Regions from separate parts of the Roseobacter sp. N2S genome, predicted to be linked through region 1. Evidence: riboswitches for the same ligand, from Rfam matches in the RefSeq annotation. Region 1 holds a riboswitch; the other holds the start of a gene.
What was found. A riboswitch is a leader RNA that binds a small molecule or an ion and turns the genes downstream of it on or off. The one in region 1 is predicted to bind thiamine pyrophosphate.
Positions count from the first base shown of each region.

Region 2: another riboswitch for thiamine pyrophosphate. It lies ahead of thiB (thiamine ABC transporter substrate binding subunit); the one in region 1 lies ahead of thiD (bifunctional hydroxymethylpyrimidine kinase/phosphomethylpyrimidine kinase).

Region 1 is NZ_JAVDQB010000010.1:81,164-89,095, reverse strand. It holds gene GGE09_RS19020 (TRAP transporter substrate-binding protein) at 1-518, opposite strand, end outside; gene uxaC (glucuronate isomerase) at 606-2,006, opposite strand; gene GGE09_RS19010 (GntR family transcriptional regulator) at 2,006-2,719, opposite strand; gene uxuA (mannonate dehydratase) at 2,835-4,058, shown strand; gene GGE09_RS19000 (mannitol dehydrogenase family protein) at 4,055-5,524, shown strand; gene GGE09_RS18995 (metal-binding protein ZinT) at 5,693-6,361, opposite strand; TPP riboswitch at 6,607-6,707, shown strand; gene thiD (bifunctional hydroxymethylpyrimidine kinase/phosphomethylpyrimidine kinase) at 6,772-7,578, shown strand; gene thiO (glycine oxidase ThiO) at 7,578-7,932, shown strand, end outside.
Region 2 is NZ_JAVDQB010000001.1:629,632-637,563, reverse strand. It holds gene aroC (chorismate synthase) at 1-33, opposite strand, end outside; gene GGE09_RS03075 (hypothetical protein) at 203-1,522, opposite strand; TPP riboswitch at 1,688-1,793, shown strand; gene thiB (thiamine ABC transporter substrate binding subunit) at 1,835-2,833, shown strand; gene GGE09_RS03065 (thiamine/thiamine pyrophosphate ABC transporter permease ThiP) at 2,809-4,416, shown strand; gene thiQ (thiamine ABC transporter ATP-binding protein) at 4,397-5,095, shown strand; gene GGE09_RS03055 (gamma-glutamyl-gamma-aminobutyrate hydrolase family protein) at 5,157-5,903, shown strand; gene GGE09_RS03050 (MarC family protein) at 6,054-6,710, opposite strand; gene GGE09_RS03045 (multidrug efflux SMR transporter) at 6,745-7,074, opposite strand; gene GGE09_RS03040 (tRNA (cytidine(34)-2'-O)-methyltransferase) at 7,071-7,526, opposite strand; gene GGE09_RS03035 (MurR/RpiR family transcriptional regulator) at 7,614-7,932, opposite strand, start outside.

The DNA.
Region 1 (7,932 bases):
GCCAGATCTGTTACCGGAACTTTTGTCAGCAAGTGGCGGAAGCCGACTTCGCCGTAAGCAATAAATTCAACGCCGGTTTTTTCCCGTGCGATCTGGCTGATTTCACGCCCGATGTCACCTTGCAAAACGGCATCAACATGGGCTTCGTTTTTGTAGATAAAGCCGGGCGCACCTGCTGTTGCGGCGATTTCGGGGGCGATGGCTTCTTCACTGTCAGGGCCTGCGGCGGTGACTTGGATTGTTCCGATGCGGCTCATTTCAAGAAGCTGTGCTAGGCCACCCAACTGGCTGGCAGGAAAGTGCTGGGCATCAATGCGCCCTTCGCTGCGTTCGTTCAGCATGGTGGTCCATTTATCGAACGCATTGGTGAACGGTGACCCGATGGCTTCGGAGTGGGCAATTTTACAGACGAATTTATCCTGTGCCCAAGCGGTGCGCATCAATGCCGGTGTCGCAAGCGCTGCGGCCCCAAGTTGAAGCACGCTGCGGCGTGCGAAAGTAGTTTTAGTGGTTGTCATGTCTCTCTCCCTTGGTTTTTGCGCACCGGCGTAATGTCCGGTTCCACAAGTGTTTGGTCGCACCGAAGCGCAACCGCGATTAATCTGTCAAAGTCGGTAAGCCTGTTTTGCCAAACCGTGTGCCAACAGTGGCGCAATCTCGAACGCCTCGGCCTCCTCAAGCCGATGGGTTACGATCATTTCAGCCAGCCAGCCGCTGTCCACACGCCGCGCCACATCGTGGCGGGCCGGAATGGAACACAACGCCCGCGTGTCATCGTTGAAACCAACCGTGTTATAGATGCCCGCCGTTTCCATCGCCATTTCGCGAAAGCGGCGCATGCCTTCGTAGCTGTCGTGAAACCACCACGGCGGGCCAAGGCGTAGGCAAGGCCAAACCCCTGCCAATGGGGCCAGTTCGCGGGAATATGTGGTCTCGTCCAAGGTGAACAAGATCAGGGTCAATCGCGGGTCCAGCCCGACGGCATCGAGCAAAGGGCGCAGAGCTTCGGGGAAGCTGACAGGCACCGGAATATCAAAGCCGCGATCCGGCCCGTAATCCCGCCGTGTTGCGCTAGAATGCCCCCGCAAAGACCCTGAATGAAGCTGCATCACCAGCCCGTCTTCAACCGACATCCGCGCCATTTCGGTCAGCATCTGTGCGCGGAATAGCTCGCTATCCCCATGTTCCAGCTTGTCCGAGCGTACCCGTTCAAAAAGCGCGCGCGCTTCCGTCAGGGGTAAATCTGCCGTGCGGGGTGTCGGGTGGCCGTGATCGGTGGCCGTAGCCCCCATTGCCTGAAATGCCGCGCGGCGGGCGCGGTGGGCATCCAGATAACCATCCCATGTGCTGGTATCACAACCTGAAACTTCGGCCAGATGTTCCAGATTGGCGCTGAAATCAGGGGTATCCGGATCAATCACTGCATCAGGGCGATAGGTGGGCACAACCCGTCCCTGCCAGTCGCTTTCACGCGCCATGGCATGAAACGCCAGATCATCCAAAGCGCTGTCGGTGGTTGCAATAGCGTCAATTCCAAACCGGTCATAGAGCGCGCGGGGGCGGGTATCGGGCTCGGGCAAGCGTTCCGCAATAGCATCATAAATGTCATTTGCCGTTTTCGGCCCAAGTCGCTGTGTGACACCAAACAGACGGGACAGCGCATCGTCTACCCAGATCCGCGAGGGTGTTCCTGCAAACAGATGGTAATGATCCGCAAAGGTTTGCCAGATTTTACGGGGGTCTTTTTCACAGTTGGCACCGATGCCAAGCGCTTCAAAGGGGATGCCCTGACTGGTCAACATCCGCGTGACATAGTGATCAGGTGTTACGAACAATGCTGCCGGATCGGAGAACGCAGGGTTTTCGCCCCACCAACGGGGATCGGTATGGCCGTGGGGCGAAACAATCGGTAAATCGGCAACCGCATTATACAATGTGCGCGCCAGTTTGCGGGTTGCCGGATCAGCAGGCAACAAACGGTCAGGATGCAAAAACGCGTTCCCCATTAGGACGGCTCCGCAATGAAGAACGCAGGTTTGGCGGCGGCGACAACAGGCACATCATCCAGAATGCGGCGCAGATGCAGACGCATTTTTTCCTCGGCGGCGCTGGCGTTTCCAGCTTTGATTGCATCGACGATCTGTGTGTGCTGCTCTACCAGAATACTTCGGGGGAACTGGCTGGCACTTAGGTGACGCACTCGGTCCATCTGGCTTTTCAGGGGTTGCAGAAAATCCCAACCCGCCCCCTGCCCTGCAATATCGGCAAGTTTGCGATGAAAGGCTTCGTCCAGATCAATAAACGGTTGGGGATTGTCGATCCCAGCGGCGTCTACCTGTAATCTAAGGATTTCATCAAGCTCTGCCAGCATCTGTGCATTCGCACGCGCAGTGACCGCGCGTACAATATCCGCCTCAACCGCTTCACGTACAAATTGTGCAGCCAGAACCGATGCTATGTCGATGCGGCTGACAAAACTGCCTCTTTGGGGGCGGATGTCGATCAAGCCAGCCTCAGAAAGTTTGATGAATGCCTCGCGCACTGGTTGGCGGCTGGTGTCGTAATAAGATGCCACATCAACCTCGGACAGGCGTGTCCCCGGTTCCAACTCGCCGCGCACAATGCGCAGCCGCAAGCGGGCATAAAGCTGCGCCCCCACCGGCCCACTGGCTTCGAGTTGATCACTCACTTTGGAAAAGATGTTTGAAGTCTCAGGCATTTTTTCTCCTCGTCCTAACTGTGCAAGACTACTACCATACTAGTCAACACAAAATTTGTATGCTACTTCTGATCCAGGCTTTAAATGGTATCCGCAGCAATCGGAAGGAATGCACATGAAACAGACTTGGCGTTGGTTTGGACCGGAAGACCGGGTTTCGGTCGATACAATGTTGCAGGCGGGGGTCGAGGGTGTTGTCTCGGCCTTGCACCACATCCCCACCGGCGCGGTCTGGTCTGGCGCAGAAATCGCAAAGCGCCAAAAGGAAATTGCAACCAGACCGGCGGGTGGCCCATCGGGTTTGAAATGGGATGTGGTCGAAAGCCTGCCTGTGTCCGAAGACATCAAGCGACAAACTGGCGACTGGCGTAACCATCTGGAGGCATGGAAAGAATCTCTTCACAACCTGCATGCAGCGGGTTTGAATGTGATCTGTTATAATTTCATGCCAGTTCTGGATTGGACCCGCACTGATCTGGCGTTTCAACTGCCCAATGGGGCGACTTGCATGCGGTTTGAGCTGCCGGTTTTTGCAGCTTTTGACATTCACATTCTTGGTCGCGACGGCGCTGTGGACAGCTATTCTGACGAAACGGTACTGGCGGCCAATCAGGTTTTCAAAACTCTGCGACAGGACGATATACAGTCTCTTGTGCGCAATGTTGTGTTTGGTTTGCCAGGGGCCGCCGAGAATTTTTCACTCGAAGATCTGCGCTATCATCTGTCCGCCTATGCGGGCCTGGGTGAGGACGGTTTGCGCGCGAATCTGATTGATTTTCTGTCCGAAGTCGCCCCTGTTGCCCAAGATCTGGGGATGCGTTTGTGTTGTCATCCAGACGATCCGCCGACCCCCCTGTTGGGGCTGCCGCGGATCATGTCTACCGAAGCGGATTACAAACAGGTTTTGGATACAGTTGACGTGATGTCCAACGGTGTGACCCTGTGTTCCGGCTCGCTTGGTGCGCGGCCCGATAACGACCTGCCCGGCATGATGGAACGTTTGGGCGATCGGGTGCATTTTCTGCATTTGCGCAATGTTAAGCGGGAAACTTCTGATATTTGCGGCAGTTTTCACGAGGCGGCCCACCTTGAAGGTGACACCGATATGGTGGCTTTGATTGCTGCGGTTCTTAAGCAAGAAGCGCACCGTCGAGCCGCTGGCCGAGAGGACGCCTCGATACCGTTCCGCCCCGATCACGGTCAGGATATTCTAGACGATCTGGGCCGCAATGCCCAGCCGGGGTATCCGTCAATCGGGCGGTTGAAAGGTCTGGCTGAATTGCGCGGGATCGTCACTGCCCTATCGCATCCCACTGTTGCCAACGGGTTAAACCATTGAAACGTCTAAGCCAGATAACGGATATTTCCGGCGCTGCCCTGCCCCCGGATTATGACCCCGCCGCACACGGGGCAGGCATTGTGCATTTGGGCCTTGGTGCTTTTCACAGGGCCCATCAAGCCGCGATGACCGATGCCGCCCTTGCCCATGCGGGCGGTGACTGGCGCATTATCGGCGTCAGCCTGCGCAATCGTGACGTTGTCGATGCGTTAGCCCCGCAAAACTGCCTGTATACGCTGATTGAACGGGATGAAACGGGGGTCTCGGGCCGTGTGATTGGCGCGATTTCCCAAGTGATTGCAGCCGACCCGCAGGCCACGTTACAGGCACTCTGTGATCCTGCGATCCGCATTGTGACGCTGACCGTGACGGAAAAAGGCTATGGGATTGAGCGCAGCACGGGCCTTCCTGATCCGCAAAACCCCGTCATTGCAGCGGATTTAACCGCGCTGGATGCGCCCAAAGGCGTGCTTGGCCTGTTATGTGCCGCACTTGGGAAACGCAAAGCCAACGGCACAGCGCCGTTTACCGTTTTGTGTTGCGACAACCTTCCGAACAACGGCCAGTTTTTGCAAAAGGGGCTTGTCGGATTCGCCCGATTGCACGATGCTTCCCTAGCAGATTGGATCGCCCGAAACGTGGCTTTTCCATCCTGCATGGTTGATCGTATTACCCCCGCCGCAGGGCCTGAAACCCGTGCCGAGGCAGAGCGCTTGACCGGATGCATCGACCTTGGCGCGATTGAAACAGAATCTTTTACACAATGGGTCATCGAAGACCATTTCCCACAGGGCCGACCCGCTTGGGAGCAAGGTGGCGCGATCTTTGTTCAGGATGTCGATAGCTATGAACGGATGAAGCTGCGCATGTTGAATGGTGCCCATTCCATGCTGGCCTATTCCGGCTTTCTGGCGGGGCACCGGTATGTGCGTGATGTGATGGTCAATCCCGCCTTGGAACGTCTGGTTCGCCGCCATTTAAAAGCCGCAGCCCAAACACTGGAACCGCTGCCCGCTTTCAGCTTTGACACCTATGCCAAGGATCTGGAGGCACGGTTTAACAACCCTTCAATCGCACATGAGACCTATCAAATCGCAATGGATGGCACGGAAAAATTGCCTCAGCGGATTTTTGCACCCGCTCTCGACGCGCTTGAAAACGGGTGCGCCTTGCGCCCGTTCGCCTTCGCAACAGCAATGTGGATGCGCTATTGTCTTGGCGTAACGGATGGCGGGGTTACCTATGCCTTGCGTGACCCCCGCGAAGCTGAAATCATCCGCGTTTTGCAGGGCATCCCCCGTGACGGAGAATTGATTTCAACGGCGCTACATGAACAGATCGCACTTGTTCCAAAGGCGCTGGTTGAAAGCTCTGCATGGCGGGATTGCGTGGCGGAAATCTTAAACGGCATCTTGGATTTGGGTATTGCAGGGGCGATAGACTTGGAAGCCACGGGCAAATACTGAACCGGAATTAAGAAGCGAGTATTCTAGACGGCTTTCAAGGTTCCCCCAAATCCTAAGGATTTTCAGGGTAAGTTTTGAGAGGCTTATACGTCTGAACTTTCTCGCTTCTTAACCGCCCGATTATATCATTTGGGGCTAGGACTAGGCTTCGCGTTTCCCGTATCGGGCTTAGTGGGCAACCATTTCTGACGCGATCTGCGCGGCTGACAAATCGGCAGGGTAATAGGTTGGCCAATTGGTCACTTCTTTGAGCAAAGCTGCCCGATCGTCGCCCCAATAAAGGTGGTAGTGATCAGCTATTGCGGGCGCAATTTTGTGATCGCTGAACTGGATGAAATTCGGCGCTTCCGCGTCACCACTTTGTTTTTCAAACACAAAACGCACCCCACGATTGCCTGCTTTGTAAGTCAAAATATCGTAGCCTGCATTTCCATATTGCGCCTGAACCGGTTTCCCGTTCCGAAAAAACGTCACACTTTCGCCTTCAAAAAGGATGCGATCCACATCTGTGGCATATCCGGTTTGGTAATATGTTTTGTACTCTTCGGCGGTCTTTTCCCCATGTTCGGCTTTGTGCTGCATAACGCCGTCCAATGCGCCACTTTGCAAAAGAGGATAGACAGATTGCCAGTCCCCCGCCCAATCCGACAAAGTGCGGGCTTTGATCTGACCGTCGTCGAAAATCCCTTTGTAGATGTCATCCGCGCTGTGGTCATGGGCATGGCTGTGCGCCTTGCTTTCAGAGGTGCTGGTTGTTTCGGCTAAGGCGGGTGCGGCAACTGTAACCAGTGCGGCAAGGGTTAGGGCGCTCAGTTGTTTCGGGATTTCCAAAAACATGTAAGTCTCCATTCAGAGGTTGGTTCGAATATTTGATTCGCAATGTAATAACATTACAATTAACTCACTACCCTAACTTCCCACCCACGGCAATTCCCATTCGCACCAGCCCGCGCAGAACGCGTGGCAAATGTTCAAATCCGGAAAAACCCACATTTGTCATTTGGCTGTTGTGATCCGGTTCAATCCAAATTAGCGTTGCAACTGAAATCCGATTGCGGCCCTGAAAATCCGCTCGGTAGAAATTTTATCCGTCGGGGAGCCTTTAGGGGCTGAGAGGTGCGCGCACCGACCCGTCGAACCTGATCCGGGTCATGCCGGCGTAGGGAACGGGTACACTGCGTCACTGCATTCGTAATGCGCAGGCTCATTCTTTCGCTGGTCGTCCCACAACCGATGGAGACACACCAGTGACTGGCAAACCCCCAATTGCCCTTACGATTGCAGGCTCTGACAGCGGCGGCGGGGCTGGCATTCAGGCCGACCTTAAGGCGATGTCGGCCAATGGCGTTTACGCGGCAAGTGTAATCACCGCAATTACGGCGCAAAACACACGCGCTGTCACGGCGGTGCATGAAGTTCCGACTGATGTGGTTGCCGCGCAAATAACGGCTGTGCTGTCTGATATTCCGGTTCAATCCATCAAGCTGGGAATGCTGTTTTCCCCTGTTATTATTGATGCGGTTGCGCGATGTCTGGTCAATTTCAAAGGCCCCGTTGTCGTGGACCCTGTGATGATCGCCAAATCCGGTGATGCCTTACTGCAAGAGTCCGCCGTTAAAGCAATGACAGCGCAAATTCTGCCGTTGGCCACACTTCTAACCCCAAATCTGCCCGAGGCCGCCCGTTTGTTGGGCATCCCAGAGGCCGGATCAACCGTAGAAATGGCCACGCAGGGCAAACGTCTTTTGGACATGGGGCCACAGGCGGTTCTGATGAAAGGTGGCCACGCCATAGGGGGGACTTGCACGGATGTTTTGATAGACGCCTGTGGTGTGGTCACCACATTGTCAGCACCTCGGGTGCTTACGAAAAACACCCATGGAACAGGCTGCACCTATTCCGCAGCCATTGCCGCGCATTTGGCGAAAGGGCTGAACCTTCAGGCCGCCGTGACCGCAGCACACGGGTATTTGCAGGGTGCTATTGCGGCGTCTGACCAGTTACACATCGGCGCGGGCCATGGGCCAGTCCATCACTTTCACGGGCAATGGTAATGGTTGAAGTGACCATCATCGGCGCAGGCGTTGCGGGCCTGTGTGTGGCCCGCACCCTGCTGGATCGGGGGGCATCCGTCACTCTTGTGGATCGTCAGGCCGATCTAGGCCCGGCGGCTTGTTCGTGGTGGGCGGGCGGTATGCTCGCCCCGTTTTGTGAAGGCGAAAGCGCCGTGGAACCCGTGATCCGTCTGGGGCAAGAGTCTGCGATGTGGTGGGCGGCAAAAACCCGCGCCGTGCAGCAACGCGGCTCGCTTGTGGTGTCACCGGCACGGGATAAGGCAGAACTGATCCGTTTCGCTCGCCGCACTTCCCAGTACCGAGAGGTCGGGGCTGATGAAATTTCCGATCTTG
Region 2 (7,932 bases), on a different contig from region 1:
AGTAAACAAACGGCCAAAGGAATTGATCGACATGGGCTTTCTCCTTGTGAAAGCCTGATAGTTCAACCCCGCCCCCTAGAAAACCCCATTTATGGTGTTTCGCTTCGCTAAAGCTGGCTGAACGCGGCTTGTGGCCCCAAACCATGGCCTAGATTTTGACGGCAGGCTGCGCGTTAGCCCCGAAAGCCCAACGCATTTCTTCTTATGCGAGCACTTGGGAAATCGCCAAAATACCTGCGCCGGAAAACACCACCCCAGCCAAAACGCCCATTGCAGGCGAATTCAGCCGAGCCAGAAACGACATGCCACGGGGGGCAATCTGTGCGGCATGGGGGACCAGTGCCGTGATGGCGTCATCTGTGTGCGCGTCATTTTGCGAGTCTTTGGCGGCTTCAATCTGTTCCAGATCCAGAACCCGAACGCGGCGTGCTGAGACAGGTTTACGAGGACGCCGCGCGCCATCTTCAAAGTGCAACGCGGGCGCGGCGGGTTTTTCAATCGCTCTGGCTTGGACTTCCAGCACATCCGTTTCGTTCCGCTCGTCACAGGTTTGGTCGATCTGCTCTTGTGGAACCTCTAGTTCGTGGTTGTCTGCCATCAAGGCCAGACCCAGATCGGATTCTGCGAAACCATCCATGATTTCAGTGTCAGCGGCTTCATCATCATCAGCTTTTGCGACAAAGGCGCTGGGGATGATTGTAAAGCGAGTGGCAGGTGCGGCAGGTTTTGTCGCTTCAACGGTTTCTGCCGCAACCTCTGCTTGGGGTGCATCGGACTCTTTAGCCATAACATCGGCCATTTCGGTTTCCAGAACGCCCAGATCAAAAGTCTCGGGGGTGTCACGGACCTCGGCTGGCGATTTTGCCTCTGCTGGGTCTGACAAAAGTTTGTATTTGCGGATTTCGCCCGCAACACCGCGGCGAACCGTGGCATCAGCAGGGGACAGGGCAAGCACGTCGGGCTCGGCCTGCACGCTAGCCGCTTCTTCCGGGGCTGCAACGGGTTCCGCCGCGACTTCTTGCGAAAGTTCCAGGTCATCGACATCATCGTCAAATTCGTCGTCTTCGCCAATGTCCCCATCCGCCATTTCATGCATGGCAATGGTGTCATTCAGCCAGTCCAGCACCACAAAGGCGCCATCCGGCTCGATGCATTCGTCGTAGGCAGCATCAATGGATGGCAGGGCTAGAATATCATCGTTATCCAACTCTTTTTCAGAGAAGGTTTTTTCGATCCCGTCGGTTACACGCACCAGAAACACGGCATGGGCTTCTTGGTCTACGAACAGCTTGTCTTTGGGGTTGCGCACACTTGGGTCTACTTCAAAACCAGCGGTGCGAAAGATGCCGCGCACGCGGCGGTCGGCAGCCTGTAATGCTTCGACTGTGGCATGGCTGCGGAACCGTGCGATCTTGTTTTCCATCTTAAGATCAAGCTCAGTCAGCATCTCGCGCATAACAGGAGCGGATGGTCTTTTATCGGCAGTTACTGAAAATACATCAAACTCATAATTCAAAGCCATTGCTACATTCCTCATGCTCTAAAAGCTGCTCAACTTAGGGAAAGGGATATTCAGACAATTGGTCAAAAATTTGTCTCAAATTTGATTTTGTAGGGACCATACCCTGTCGGAATAAAGGGCAAACCCACGGATTCACTTGCAATTTAGCCCTGCACTGCTACACCTCTGCCTACCTCGGGGAGGCCTGTTCTGTGGCCTGAGATACGCATTCGCGTGACCCGTCGAACCTGAACCGGATCAAACCGGCGGAGGGAAGGTGCGGACATCACTCCCAAACCTGCCACCCGTCTGTAGCACATAGGATTTGATGATATGAAATCTCTGATACTCGCTGCGGGCCTGTCTGTTGCTGCCACTGCTGGCCTTGCACAGGATAAACCCGTTCTTACCGTTTACACCTATGACAGCTTTGTCACCGAATGGGGGCCTGGCCCGCTGGTGGAAAAAGCGTTTGAGGAAACCTGCAATTGCGATTTGCAACTGGTGAACGCGGGGGACGGTGCGTCCTTGTTGTCACGTCTTCAACTTGAAGGGGCGCGCACTGAGGCGGATATCGTGTTGGGGCTGGACACCAACATCACCGCGCGGGCCAAGGCCACGGGTCTGTTCGCCAAACTCTCGCCCCCGCCTTCGGGTCTGGATGTTCCGGTGGACTGGACCGACGACACTTTCGCCCCCTACGACTGGGGCTATTTCGCCTTTGTCTATGACAACACCAAACTGGAAAACGTTCCTGGCAGCTTCAAGGAGTTGATCGAGGCCGACGACAACCTGAAAATCGTGATCCAGGACCCGCGTTCCTCGACCCCCGGTCTGGGTCTGTTGATGTGGGTCAAAACCGCCTACCCCAACAAAGCCGATCAAATATGGGAAGCCCTGTCCCCGCGCATCCTGACCGTCACCAAAGGCTGGTCCGAGGCCTACGGTATGTTCCTAGAGGGTGAGGCAGACATGGTGTTAAGCTATACCACCTCCCCCGCCTATCACATCGTCGCCGAGGGCGATGACACCAAATCCGCGGCATCCTTTGAGGAAGGCCATTACATGCAGATCGAGGTAGCAGGCAAACTGGCAGCGACCGACCAGCCGGAATTGGCCGATGCCTTTCTGGCCTTCATGACCTCGGATGCGTTTCAGTCTATTATTCCCACAACCAACTGGATGTACCCTGCAAAATTTCCGGCAGATGGCCTGCCAGAGGGGTTCAACACCCTGATAACCCCTGTGGACAGTTTGATAGTATCTGATGTGGACGCCGAAAATATCCGTGAAGAAGCCTTGGCCGAATGGCTGACCGCACTCAGCAAGTAACACCCATGCGCCCTGCCGGGGTGTCTGTGTTCAAAGCCATAACTGGCAGCGCGGCCCTTGCTGTGCTGCTGGTGCTGACCCTTGGCACCGTCTTGGCGGTCTGGTCGCAAGCGACCTTTCAACGGGGGCTGTCCCCCGCCGATTGGGCCGCGATCCGCTTTACCATAGTTCAGGCCCTTGTGTCTGCCAGCGTCAGCGTCGCCATCGCAATCCCCACGGCGCGGGCTTTGGCGCGGCGGAAATTTCGCGGGCGGCAGGTCATGGTCGCCCTGCTCGGCGCGCCGTTTATCCTGCCCGCCATTGTAGCTGTTTTGGGGATCATTTCCATCTGGGGTCGGTCCGGTTTGATTTCAGACGGGCTTACCGCCTTTGGGCTGCAACCCCTGAACATCTATGGCTTTAGCGGCGTCGTGCTAGCCCATGTGTTTTTCAACCTGCCGCTGGCCACGCGGTTAATCCTGCAAGGCTGGATGTCGATCCCCTCCGAACATTTCCGCCTTGCGGCTGAACTGGGGTTCACCACCCGCGATGTGAATCGCCAGCTGGAACGCCCCATGCTGCGCGCTGCAATTCCCGGGGCATTCCTGCTGATTTTCCTGCTGTGCATCACCAGCTTTGCCGTGGCCCTGTCCCTTGGGGGCGGGCCAAAAGCCACCACAGTGGAACTGGCGATCTATCAGGCGTTGCGGTTTGATTTCGACCTGTCCAAAGCTGCCCTGCTGTCGATCATCCAATTTGCCCTGTGTACCGCCACGGCTGCTGCCACACTGACCATCGCCCGCCCCACCGCGTTTTCACTGGGGCTGGATCACCCGCCCGCCCGCTGGGATGGCACAGAACGCTACACCCGCCTGATCGACACCGCCCTTCTGGTCGCCGTCGCGCTGTTCCTGTTTTCACCGCTGATCTCTGTCATTCTGCGCGGCCTGCCACCGCTCTTGTCCCTGCCCCGCCAAGTCTGGCCCGCCCTGCTGAATTCCCTGACCATCGCAATTCCCGCCGCGCTGATTGCAACTGCAATGGCACTGGCGCTGGCGGCTTTCATCACCGAACTGTCCCGCCGCCGCAAAACCGCCGCCCTGCTGGAATCTATCGGGTTTCTAGCGCTTGCAGCATCACCCTTTGTGATTGGCACAGGGTTGTTCATTCTGCTGAACCCTGTGATCGACCCGTTCAAACTGGCGCTGCCCATCACCATTGCCGTCAACGCCACCATGTCCCTGCCATTTGCCCTGCGCATCATCCTGCCCGCCCTGCACCGCGCCGAGGATCACTACGGCCGCCTTGGTGCCTCCCTAGGCATGACGGGGTTCACCTTGTTCCGCATCGCCATCTGGCCCCGTATCAAACGGGCCGCCGGTTTTGCCGCAGGGCTGTCGGCGGCGCTCAGCATGGGGGATCTTGGCGTGGTTACGCTGTTTGCGCCGCCTGATTTTGCCACACTGCCCCTGACCATGTACCGTCTGATGGCCGCCTACCAGATGGAGGCCGCTGCGGGAACCGCCCTGCTGCTGGTGGCCTCATCCCTCGCCCTGTTCTGGACCTTTGATCGCGGAGGTCGCCTTGACCATCACATTCGATAACCTGACCCTGACACAGGGCGAATTCACCCTGCGCGCCGATTTACAAATCGAAGAGGGCCATAAGATCGCCCTGCTCGGCCCATCGGGCGGCGGGAAATCCACGCTGCTGTCTGCACTGGCAGGGTTCATCGCCCCGACAACAGGGCGCATCTTGTGGAATGGCGACGACATCAGCCAGACCATCCCCGCCAAACGCCCTGTCACGCTGTTGTTTCAGGATCATAACCTGTTCCCCCACCTGAGCGTGGCGCAAAACATCGGGCTGGGGCTGCGTCCGAACCTGCGCCTGTCGGCCAACGAACACCAGATCGTGGCCGAGGCACTGGCCCGTGTCGGGCTGGACGGTCAGGGCGATAAACACCCCGCGCAACTGTCAGGCGGTCAGCAGCAACGTGTGGCCATCGCGCGGGCCTTGCTGCGCGATAAGCCGATCCTGCTGCTGGATGAACCTTTTGCGGCCCTCGGCCCCGCGCTGAAACACGAAATGTTGGATCTGGTGGCCGAAATTGTGGATGCAGCCAATGCCACCCTGCTAATGGTCACACACCAACCCGAAGACGCCCTATGGATCAGCGATCAAACCGTCCTGATCGCTGATGGAGAGGCCCACGCCCCCCAAGACACCAAAACCCTGATGGCCGACCCACCCGCGGTTCTACGCGCCTATCTTGGAACTTGACACGTCCCGCATAGCGGGGTCTTTGGCGGCGATCCAGCACGACAACCAAGGCGCTTTCCCAATGACACAAACGCGACCCGTAATCGGCATTTTAACTTATGGGCGCAGGGACGTGGCCGTGGATAATTTCCACTACGATGACTATTACTCCAGTCCTGCGTTTTACACCGATGCCGTGCGCCGTGCAGGAGGGTTGCCTGTGCAGTTGGCCCCGGGTGAACCCAATATCGCAGACTGGTTGGACCTTGTGGACGGGTTTATCTTTACCGGCGGCACCGATATCGCCCCGCAGCACTACAACGGAGAGGTAAACCACCCGCAGCAGCTGCAGCCATCCGCCGAGCGGGATGCCACCGAACTGGCCCTGCTTCAGTTGGTCAGGGCCGAGGGCTCTATCCCTGCTCTGTTCATTTGCCGTGGCATGCAACTTTTGAACGTGGGGCTTGGTGGCGATCTGCACCAACATATCCCAGACATTCAAGCCACCGACATCCACCGCGATGATAAAGGCTGCTGGACCGTGCAGCCTGTGGCTGTAGACAGCGGCTCCATACTGGCAAAAGTCATGGAAACCACCCAAGTCGCAACCTATTCCGGCCACCACCAAGCAGTGCGCATCGTTGCCGCAGACCTAAGGGTAGTTGCAACCGCCCCTGATGGCATCATCGAGGCCCTTGAAGACCCAAAACACCCCTATTTCATCGGCGTTCAATGGCACCCCGAAGTCTCGGCCCATCAAGATGCCAGCCAGCAAAAACTGTTCGACGGATTGGTTCAGGCTGCGCGGTTGTACAAAGCAGGGGCCTAGGCCCGTTCCAAACAGCGAAGTCCCGCGTTTGGCGCAAATGTAACAGGCCTCCGGCGGGGATATTTGAAAAACAAAAAGGCTCTTTTTGGGACAAATATCCTCAGGGGGTTTGGGGGCAGAATGCCCCCTGCCGCGCCAAAAAAGATCGGGCTACGAAGTGACGTTCAGCAGGCCTAAACCTTCGAACCCGCCGACGACCGCATCCACGGCGATGGTGGCAAGAATGATGCCCATCACCCGGCTGATTACACTGGCCCCGGTGTTGCCGATAAAGCGGTGGATCCATGACGCAGCCAGTAACAACACAAGCGTGAACACCAATACGACCACCAGCATCCCCGCCGTAATGGCCTGTTCTGAAACGGATTGGCTGTGGTTATCTGTCAGCACCACCACCGCCAGCATCGCGCCTGGCGAGGCAATAGAGGGCATGGCCAGCGGGAAGACCGCGCCTGCAAGGGGGTCACCTTTGAAGGCTGCAATTTCGGCTTCGGATTTGGATTCGCCAAAGATCATTGTCAGCGCGAACAGGAACAGAATGATTCCGCCGGCCACTTCGAATGCGCCAAGACGCAAGCCGAGGCTTTCCATCAACACCTGCCCGCCCGCCAGAAACGCCAGCAGCACCAGTCCCGCGATACCAACAGCGCGGATCGCCAGCAACCGGTGCAGATTGGACGGAACGCGGGACGCTGCAAACAGGAACACAGGGATCGTGCCAACCGGGTCGATAGACACAAAAAGCGTGATAAACTCACGAATAAGACTGCTCCAGTCGATAGTAATTTTCTTTTCCTTCCAATTCACTTTGAGAGCCGGTTTCGGCCAATTAATTTACGGCCTAATGGGGGACCGAATTTGAGAATATATTGATCACCAGAACGCCAAGAACGATCATCGAGATACCAATAAATCCTGCGGTGTCGATCCGGTCGCCAAACAGCAACGCACCTGCCACTGTGACTACGGCCACACCAGCACCGGACCAGACCGCATAGGCAAGGCCCACTGGGAAGCTGCGCAGCACAATAGCCAGAAAATAAAACGAAACCGCATAGCTGACCACTGTTAGCCCCACATAAGACCACTTACTTAACCCATCCGACGCTTTAAGCGACAATGTCCCCACCACTTCGGCGGCGATCGCCAGTATCAGATACACCCACATCATAGCTTTGATCCTTTGTGTGTTTGGCGTAACGCCTCGCTGACGGCCATGCCAGCGCTCATGGCCACGTTCAGACTGCGCGCCTGACCGAACATAGGCAGTTTTACCCCCGCATCTACAAAATCATGCACCGTTTGGGGGACGCCCGCACTTTCGCGGCCCATCAGGATGGTGTCACCCTGCTGGAATTCGAAATCCCACAGGGATTGCTCCGCCCGTGTGGTCATTAAAACAATGCGGCCCGAACGGGGTGCGCTGGCAAAGCTGGTCCAGCTGTCATGCCGTGTCAAATCCGCAATATCTGCATAATCCATCGCCGATCGTTTCAGAGACTTAATCGACAGGGGAAAGCCGCAGGGTTCGATAATGTCCAAGGGCACGCCGAAACAGGCCGACAAGCGGATCATGGCGCCCAGATTGGGGGCGATATCGGGTTGATAGGCGGCAAGTCTCATGCCTGTGCGATAGGGGAAAATCGGGACGAATGGAAGAGGACGAAATGTACCATCGGCGTTATTTCCCGCTTTGATTAAACAGGTTCATCAGGTGAATTTGCGGAATAATTTGGTTTGGTCGAACATGTCTTCCAGCCGTTCCATCCGATCTTTGGTTTCGGTCCAATTGCGGTCTTGGATCGCGGCAATCACCGTTTCGATCAGCAACAATGTGGTCGCGGCGGAATCCCAGGCCGAGGGCACCACGATCCGGCTGCTGAAACACATATCCGCCAATGTATGCACGGGTGAACGCCATTGATCGGTGAACAGGATAATTTTGGCCCCTTTGGCATGGGCCATCTCCGCCAGTTTTAGCGTGTTGTTTTCATAGCGGCGGTTGTCAAAGATGACAAAGACATCACCC